2 regions of the Agrobacterium sp. 5Ca50 genome follow, and region 2 is predicted to be linked to the other one. Evidence: predicted binding sites of a transcription regulator. Region 2 holds the regulator's gene; the other holds the start of a gene.
What was found. The regulator LexA, encoded in region 2, represses DNA repair genes until DNA is damaged. The targets are predictions, from matches to a motif close to TGTTCNNNNTGTGTTCNG.

Region 1 (4,855 bases), on a different replicon from region 2:
CCAATATCTCCAGCGTGTTTTATGTCGGTCAGGCGGTGGCCCGTCACATGATCGGCCGTGGCAAAGGCAAGATCATCAACATCGCCTCGGTGCAGAGTGAACTGGCCCGTCCGGGGATCGCGCCCTACACGGCCACCAAGGGGGCTGTGAAGAACCTGACACGCGGCATGTGCACCGATTGGGCCAAACATGGCCTGCAGATCAATGCGATTGCACCTGGATACTTCAAGACACCGCTCAATCAGGCACTGGTCGATAGCGAGGAGTTCTCGTCCTGGCTTGAGAAGCGCACACCGGCTGGCCGTTGGGGCAATGTCGATGAACTGGTCGGTGCGGCTGTGTTCCTGTCGGGCAAGGCATCGTCGTTCGTGAATGGCCATACGCTTTATGTCGATGGCGGGATCACCACCAGCCTTTGAGTTTTGGCTCCGTGAGCCAAAGAGCCTTTTTGACATCCCATGATGGCGGTGATGGCGGATGCGTGCCCATCGGCCATGACTACTGATCATGCCCACTGACCATAACCGCGTGAGCGGTGTTTATCTTTTGGAGGAAACCATGAGCAAACCCGATATTCTGATGACGGGTCCATACCCGGAATGGGATCAGGTTGAACTCGATGCACATTACACGGTGCACAAGCTGTTTGAAGCCGCCGACCGCGATGCATTCCTGAACCAGCATGGCGACAAGATCAGTGCGATTGCCACCCGTGGCGAACTGGGGGCGTCTGCCGAGTTGATCGGCAAGCTGCCGAAGCTGGAAGTCATCTCCGTCTATGGTGTCGGTTTTGATGCGGTTGATCTGGCAGCCTGCCGGGCCCGCGGCATTCGCGTCACCAACACGCCTGACGTGTTGACCAATGATGTGGCCGACCTTGGTGTGGCAATGATGCTGGTGCAGTCACGTGGCATCATCGGCGCAGAGACCTGGGTCAAGGACGGAAGCTGGGCGGAAAAGGGCCTTTATCCGCTGAAGCGCCGCGTCTGGGGCCGCAAGGCCGGTGTGCTGGGACTTGGCCGTATCGGCTTTGAAGTCGCAAAGCGCCTGCGTGGCTTTGATATGGACATCGCCTATAGCGATGTCGAGGCAAAATCCTATGCGGAAGGTTTAACTTATATTGCCGATCCGGTGGAACTGGCCCGGCATGCCGACTTCCTGTTCGTCACGCTGGCAGCCTCTGCTGTCACCCGCCATATTGTCTCAAAGGATGTGATTGCCGCACTTGGACCTGAGGGCATGCTGATCAACATCTCACGGGCCTCGAACATCGATGAGGAGGCACTGCTGGAAGCACTGGAGAACAGGACGCTCGGTTCAGCAGCGCTTGATGTGTTTGAGGGTGAGCCAAAGCTCAATCCGCGTTTCCTGCAACTCGACAATGTGCTGGTTCAGCCGCACCATGCGTCTGGAACCATTGAGACCCGCAAGGCCATGGGCAAGCTGGTGCGGGATAATCTCGCCGCGCATTTTGCCGGGTCTGCCCTGTTAACTCCTGTTCTGTGAGAGAAATCATGAAAGCCGTCGTCATACATGCCGCCAAGGATCTGCGTATCGAGGAGAGAGACGTCGAACCTGTTGGTCCAGGTCAGGTAGAGGTTGCTATTGAAGCGGGCGGCATTTGCGGCTCTGACCTGCATTACTACAATCACGGTGGTTTTGGCACCGTGCGCATCCGCGAACCAATGATCCTCGGCCATGAAGTAGCTGGTACGATCAAGGCGCTGGGTGATGGTGTCTCGGGACTTTCCGTGGGCGACCGTGTTGCGGTCTCGCCAAGCCGTCCATGCAATGACTGCGAATATTGCCTGAAGGGCCAGCAGAACCACTGCCTCAACATGCGGTTTTATGGCAGTGCCATGCCGATGCCGCATATCCAGGGCGCGTTTCGCCAGAGGCTGGTGGCGCAGGCCTGGCAGTGCCACAGGGTGGAAGAGGGTGTATCGATCCATGAAGCGGCGATGGCCGAACCCTTTGCTGTCACACTGCACGCGGTGGCACGGGCTGGAGCTCTAACTGACAAGCGGGTTCTGGTGACCGGCTGTGGACCCATTGGAGCACTGGCGATCATTGCAGCACGGGCACATGGGGCGCGTGAGATTGTGGCAACCGATGTGATGGATGCGGTGCTAAAAAAGGCGCTGGATGTTGGTGCTGATCGGGTGATCAATGTTGCCGACAATGCCGATCAACTCTCTGCCTATTCCGCCAACAAGGGATATTTTGACGTTCAGTTCGAAGCATCGGGCAACCAGAGTGCGGTGCGCTCGGGTCTTGAGGTTCTTCGTCCGCGCTCGACCGTTGTGCAGCTCGGACTTGGTGGTGATGTCTCCATTCCGCAGAACATGGTTGTTGCCAAGGAAATCGAGATGAAGGGCACGTTCCGGTTCCATGAGGAGTTCGGGCTTGCCGTCGACTTCATCAACAAGGGCCGTGTTGATCTCAAACCACTTCTGACCGGAACCTTCCCGCTCAACGAAGCCGTCACCGCATTCGAAACAGCAGCAGACAGAACAAAGTCAATGAAAGTCCAATTGGCGTTTTGATCCGCCAAAGAAGAAACACGGTCAGTCAGATGGCATGACCTTGTGCAACACGAGCTTCCCCGTGCCTCAATGGTCACGGGGAAATGCTGATCGACGGTCGATAAATCGTGCGTTTTGTTTTTCCGGCGTTGCCGACGTGACGGCTGCGATTTCTAAGAAAAAAATCCTGACAAACTGTACCGCATCATCCATTTGATCCAATTGCATGAATCCGGTCTGGACCATCACGGCATCATTATTTTGACCACAGGAGGTTCATTGCCCCCGATTGACTCATGACAGCAATAGGAACAAAAAGAGAACAAATAAACTTTGCCCCTGCAAAATCATTGAGAGGATCGCATTCGCGCCATGTCGGGAATAATCGCCAATTCCATGCTGTCCGGGCTTCGGGAGCATATTGAGCGTTTCGAAGGCACAACCATGCGCAAACGGCAGGTCCTGCCGTTCGGGGTTCCGGAGATTGATGACAGATTGCCGGGAGGCGGACTGGCACTGGGTGCGCTGCATGAAGTGGCCGGTCACGGCAATGGTGCGGTGGATGGAGCCGCGGCTGCGGTGTTTGCTGCCGGTATTGCGGCGCGCACACGCGGCAAGGTGCTGTGGTGTGTGACCCGCGCCGATCTGTTCGCGCCGGCCCTTGCCCAGGTGGGTCTTGATCCCGGTCGGGTCATCCATGTCGAAGCCGGGGATGAGAAGATGCTACTTGCCTGTTTCGAGGAAGGGCTTCGTTACGGCGGGATCGGGGCCGCGATTGCCGAGGTCACCCGGCTTTCCATGGTCGCATCACGCCGGTTGCAACTGGCCGCAGAACAGTCGGGTGCGATTGGTATCGCCATTCGCCGCTGGCGCCGCCAGAGCGAGGCGGAGGATTTTGGCCAGCCGACGGCTGCGATCACGCGCTGGCGTGTTTCGGCAGTGCCGTCTTCGCCATTGCCGGTCGCCGGTATCGGCCGCGAGCGCTGGTTGCTCGAACTGATCCGGGCACGGGCAGGGGAGTGTTTCGATCTCGAAGTGGAGAGTTGTGATGGTCAGGGTTGTATCGCTGTACCTGCCCCGTTGGCCAACAGACCGTCTGAGACGGCTTTCGGGCACCGCTACGCCGCCAATCGATAAACCACTGGTGCTTGCTGGCCGTGATGGCCGACGTCGTTCTGTTGCGGCTCTCGACGCCAATGCCAGCAAGCTCGGACTGTCTGTCGGCATGGCTTTGGCCAAAGCGCAGGCGCTGGTACCGGGACTGGTCGTTGTGGATGCGGATAGTCGGGGAGATGGTGATGCGCTTGAGCGACTGGCCTTATGGGCGCTGCGATTTTCTCCTGTTGTTATGGTTGATCCGCCGGATGGGCTGATTATCGATACGACCGGTGCAGACCATCTGCATGGTGGCGAAGCTGTGATGCTGACGTCGATGGTCCAGCGGTTCGCAGCTGCCGGACTAGAGGCGCGTGCGGCCATTGCTGACACAAGAGGGGCGGCGCATGCTTTTGCGCGCTTCACGACCAGAACAACCCTTGTTGTGCCGCCGGGGGAAAGCTTGCCATTGCTTCGTCGTCTGCCGCTTGCAGCCCTTCGTCTGGAACCACAGACCGTGGCAGGCCTGCAGACGCTTGGTTTTGAGCGGATCGGTGATCTCATTGACCAGCCACGGGCACCGCTCACCCAGCGCTTTGGACCGGAAATTGGCAGGCGTATCGATGAAGCCCTTGGTCGTTCGGCCGAGCCCATAGATCCAATCCGTTCGCCGGACCTGCCGCAAGCGCGGTGCGTGTTTGCAGAGCCGATCGCTGCGGCAGAAACCATTGCCCGCTATACGGAAAAGCTGGTGATAGCCTTATGCGCGGATATGGAAACCAAGGGAGTTGGCGCGCGCCGTATCGACCTGCTTTTTACTCGCGTTGACAACAGCATACAGGCAGTTCGTGTTGGCCTGGCCCAGCCGGTTCGCGATGTGAAGCGCCTTACCCGATTGCTTTGCGACAAGATCGAAACGGTTGATCCTGGTTTCGGTATCGAGCTCATGACGCTGGTCGCTTCGGCTGCCGAACCGCTTGAGCATCGCCAGGCCATATCCTCGCTGGTGGAGGAGGCCGAGCCTGACATGTCTGATCTGGTCGACATTCTGGCCAACCGTGTCGGTGCACAACGGATCTATCGTTATGCCTCGGTCGAAAGTGATGTGCCGGAGCGTTCGGTCATGCGGGTTTCACCGTTCTCGTCACAGCCGACTGCGGGCTGGAAGGGAAGTTGGCCCCGCCCGCCACGGCTTTTACAGCATCCCGAACCGATTGATACGATGGCGCTGCTAC
Region 2 (4,855 bases):
CGTCGCTGTCGCAAATGCTGGACATCGAAAAGGCCTATGGCCACGGCTTTCTTTGCATTCCGGTTTTTCTGGCAGTCGGTGCCATCATCTGGTTTTCAAGCCTTCAGACACCGTCCCCCTACCTGCTTGCTGGCGGCTTTTGTTTAGCCGGCACACTGGCGCTCACGCTTCGGTACCGCGCGGCACAACTGGCAGGATTGCTTAACCTTGTTGCGCTGTGTCTGGCAGGCATGCTGCTGGCGCAATTGGAAAGCTGGCGGCAGGATACTGTCATCATCGATACGCCCGTCACCACAGTCGTGTCAGGTGTTGTCGAGCGACGCGAGGTGGATGCGCGCGGGTACTGGCGCTATATCATATCGGTCACCGGAACTGAAAACCCTGTGCTGTCGCGCCCACCGAAAAAGATCACGGCACTATCAAGAAGTCGCCATCAACCGATAGAAATCGGGCAGGGCGTTACCGGCCGCGCACGCCTGTCTCCACCCTCAGGACCGGCCTTGCCTGGTCTGAATGACTTTGCCTTTTCCGGCTATTTTAACGGCATAGGTGCAACCGGTTTCTTTTATGGAGCGCCACAGCCTACGGTGAGCGAGGCGATCAAACGCCGCATTGCGGAACGCGGCCACTGGCTCAGCGTGACTGATACAGGACTTTATCAATTACGCAGCGCCATTGCCGAGCGCATCCGCAGCACGATCGGCGGCGACGCCGGCGCTTTTGCCGCCTCGATCATAACCGATGAACGGCGAGCAATATCAGAAACCACCATGGAAGCACTGCGTGTGTCCGGCCTTGCCCATATCGTTGCCATTTCGGGCCTCAACATGGCGCTGGCATCGGGCATATTCTTCGTTGGCTTGCGCACGGCACTCAGCTGTTTTCCCGGTTTTGCCGAGAGGCGGCCGGTCAAGAAGATCGCTGCCTTTGCCGCCCTTATCATGACGCTCGCCTATTACCTGATTTCAGGGTTTGCAGTGTCCGCCGAACGGGCCTGGCTGATGATGTCGATCATGCTGATCGCCGTGCTGTTTGACCGTCCCTCGATCAGCCTCAGAAATGTTGCCATTTCCGCCATCATTATTATCTGCGTTTCGCCGTCAGAGGTCATGGGGCCAAGTTTCCAGATGTCCTTTGCCGCAACCATTGCGCTGGTCGCCGCGTATGGTTTCTGGACACGGCGGCGCGCCGCACAAGACAGCGCAACCTTCCGGCCAAGTAATATGCCGATCGCCCTCAAGGGTGCTTCCATCCTTGGCAGCTTCTGCGCCGGTATTGTCGTGACCTCGCTGATTGGCGGAGTCTCCACGGCCATCTATTCGATGGAGCATTTTCACCGTGTCACCACCTATGGACTAGCGGCAAATCTCGCCGCCATGCCGGTGATGTCTTTCATCGTCATGCCCTCTGCCTTGATCGCCATGCTGCTGATGCCCTTCGGGCTGGACGGGCCGTTTCTGACCGTCATGGGTTACGGCATGGCGATGACAATTGATATTGCCACCTATGTGGCCTCATGGGGAGGCGATGCCGGAGTCGGACGACAACATCAATGGTTTCTGGGCGCCGGAACGCTTGGCCTATTGGCGCTGACACTGTTTCGCACCCGACTGGCTTGGGTAAGTGCTGTGTTCCTGCTGGCAGGCCTTGTGCTGTTTGTGCTGTCACGGCAACAGGACAATCCCGATCTGGTGGTTTTTGAGGACGGGAAACTGATGGCACTGGTTGGCGAGGATCAGGTTGCCAGCACCAGCCAACGCCCATCCGGCTTTATCTATGACCAATGGGCGCGGGCTTTGTTCTTACCTGACAAATATATTCGGCCAAACATGCTGCAGGAACTGCCAGCCCCAGAACCATCGCCTGACGATGCCAATGACAGAACGACAGGCAATGCCGATGCCGCACCACCACGATCACGACGGCCGATGCTGGACGAACACACCATTCAGACTGAAAGGCAGGCGATGTCTGCCGCCGTTACAAACGCATCTGATGCCTTTACCTGCCGTCGCGACAGCTGGTGTATCGCCAGATCAGCGAAGGGGCAGGTGGTGATTTCCGTGCTGGATAACAGATATCTTGGTCTCGCCTGCGACATCGGTTCTGTGGTTATCACCACGCGTCCCACATCATTTGAAACCTGCCGCTCCGGCGCCTTTTTGCTCAGTGCCCAGACATTGCGGCGCACCGGATCGCTGGAGATCACATTTTCAACTGAGGCTACAACCGCCGCAAATCAGGATTTGCCGATAGAGAGGATGACGGCTGCCATTTATGGTTCCTACCGTCCATGGACCATGCATCGTTATTATAACTGGCGCAGCAGGACATTTGAAACGGCAGTACCGCCGCATGTCTCGCAACTGCTGGACCGTCACTAGACTAACGTAAGCTGAAGGCTAGTTTTGTCGGGCGTTTTCCGACGACAGTAGCGATGACGCGCTGGCGCGTCATCTGGCAGTGATATGGGTCTGATGATGACCGCTTAGTGGTATCTGCGGATCAGGCCAACCAGCTTGCCCTGGATCTTGACGCGGTCAGGTCCAAAGATGCGGGTTTCATAGGCCGGGTTTGCCGCCTCAAGCGCAATAGATGCACCCTTGCGACGAAAACGCTTCAAGGTCGCTTCTTCATCATCGACCAGCGCCACGATGATGTCACCGGGATTGGCGGTCTTGGCGTTGCGGATGATGACCGTGTCGCCGTCAAAGATGCCAGCATCGATCATCGAGTCACCGCGCACTTCCAGTGCGTAATGTTCACCAGAACCCAGCATGTCAGCCGGCACGGACACATCATGTGTGTTGTTCTGGATGGCGGAGATCGGCACACCGGCCGCGATCCGTCCCATCATCGGCACCGATACCGAGCTGCCGCCATCATTGGCGCTGACAGGCGCGGGGGTCGGAGCAGGGGCGACAACCGGTTTTGGTTTGCCAAGGCTGCCTTCGATCACACTTGGTGAGAAGCCACGCTGTGGTTTGAGGCTTGGCGAATAGGCTTCAGGAAGTTTGATGACTTCCAGTGCGCGAGCCCGGTTTGGCAGGCGGCGAATGAAGCCACGTTCTTCAAGCGCTGTGATCAACCGGTGAATGCCGGATTTGGACGCGAGATCAAGCGCATCCTTCATCTCATCAAATGAGGGAGGAACACCGGATTCCTTCATTCTTTCGTGAATGAAAAGAAGCAGTTCCTGCTGTTTGCGTGTGAGCATGAAGTCGCACCCCAACCGTTGATGAAAATCGAAACAAATGCAGAACATACACTATATGTTCCATATGTGTTCCGCAAGGCTTTAATATTTCGTAATCGCCGCGCCGGTGAATTTTCTTTCAAAACAGCCAAGACGTGTAATCGCTGCCTATCGTTCTGTTTTTAAAAAGATTTTACCTTAATTCGGGGCAAAACGACCAGTCAGAAACTGAGGCTCGCAACACCGCCCGATAGCCGGCCAACCGGCACCACTATCAATCTGATATCGTAAGGCGCTGTGATTCGGTTCGTTTGATTCTCTCCACCAGATTGGGTTGGCAGCGCATATTCCCTGTGCATTTTTACCTTCACGAGGAAGCATTGCGTTGAAATCTCTGTTATGGGGAGGGTTCGCTGCTCGTTCGGAGTCGGCATTCAACATCAATTTTTGACAGTATAAGGTTTTAGGGCATTGCAGGTCGGCATCGACATGGGAACGCTATCGGGTGGGCAGGCTGCCAAACTCGACATTGAGGAATTGCTCGCCACGCGTCTGCTGGTGCAAGGCAATTCCGGTTCCGGAAAGTCGCATCTGCTGCGCAGGCTACTTGAACAATCCGCCCCCTGGGTTCAGCAGGTCATTATTGACCCTGAAGGGGACTTTGTGACGCTGGCCGACAAGTTCGGCCATATCGTTGTGGATGGCGAGCGCACAGAAGGTGAGTTGGCCGGTATTGCCAACCGTATTCGCCAGCACCGCGTATCCTGCGTCCTGACGCTTGAAGGTCTTGATGTCGAACAGCAGATGCGGGCCGCAGCTGCATTCCTCAACGGCATGTTCGATGCCGACCGCGAATATTGGTATCCGGTGCTGGTGGTGGTCGACGAAGCGCAGATGTTTGCGCCGTCCGTGGCTGGCGAAGTAACCGAAGATGCCCGCAAGGCATCGCTTGGCGCCATGACCAACCTGATGTGTCGCGGCCGTAAACGTGGTCTGGCCGGCGTTATCGCCACGCAGCGTCTGGCAAAACTTGCCAAGAACGTGGCGGCGGAAGCCTCCAACTTCCTGATGGGCCGTACTTTCCTTGATATCGACATGGCACGCGCAGCCGACCTGCTCGGCATGGACCGCCGTCAGGCGGAAATGTTCCGCGATTTGCAGCGTGGTAATTTCGTGGCGCTTGGCCCGGCTCTGTCGCGCCGCCCACTGCCTATCGTCATTGGTGCTGTGGAAACCTCGGCTCGGTCGTCATCGCCCAAGCTGATGCCGCTGCCCGATGCACCGCAGGACGTGGAAGACCTGATCTTCACGCCAGACCCGGAAGAATTTACGCGCGCCCCTGTGCGCCGCACGCCACCGGCACCGCGCCCGACAACGGACATTCTGGCAGAGCTGTCGCGCTCGACGCCGGCGGCGATCACGCCAGCCTCCGAACAGCCGCAGCGCAGCAGCGCCTCGGACATGACGCCGGAAGAGCGCGAAGAAAAGATCTCAGGCGTTCTCTACGAAATTCTGGATGATCCGCAGTCGGCCTATCGCACGGACGCTGTGCTCTATCAGGACTTTCTTGTGCGCGCCCGCATGCGCCGCATTCCCGGCACGCCGATGGCGCTGTCGGAATTCCGCCGTCAGGTGGCAATTACCCGTTCCGGCGTTGAT

Region 1: a site for LexA is predicted at 2,833-2,850, ahead of ACZ5FM_RS19405 (ImuA family protein). Genes of this name have one in related genera too.

Annotation. Positions count from the first base shown of each region.
Region 1 covers NZ_AP026439.1:383,778-388,632, forward strand. Annotated here, with positions in the region: gene ACZ5FM_RS19390 (SDR family oxidoreductase) at 1-419, shown strand, start outside; gene ACZ5FM_RS19395 (2-hydroxyacid dehydrogenase) at 559-1,506, shown strand; gene ACZ5FM_RS19400 (L-idonate 5-dehydrogenase) at 1,515-2,546, shown strand; gene ACZ5FM_RS19405 (ImuA family protein) at 2,898-3,662, shown strand; gene ACZ5FM_RS19410 (Y-family DNA polymerase) at 3,574-4,855, shown strand, end outside.
Region 2 covers NZ_AP026438.1:1,279,422-1,284,276, forward strand. Annotated here, with positions in the region: gene ACZ5FM_RS06070 (ComEC/Rec2 family competence protein) at 1-2,384, shown strand, start outside; gene lexA (transcriptional repressor LexA) at 2,489-3,217, opposite strand; gene ACZ5FM_RS06080 (ATP-binding protein) at 3,668-4,855, shown strand, end outside.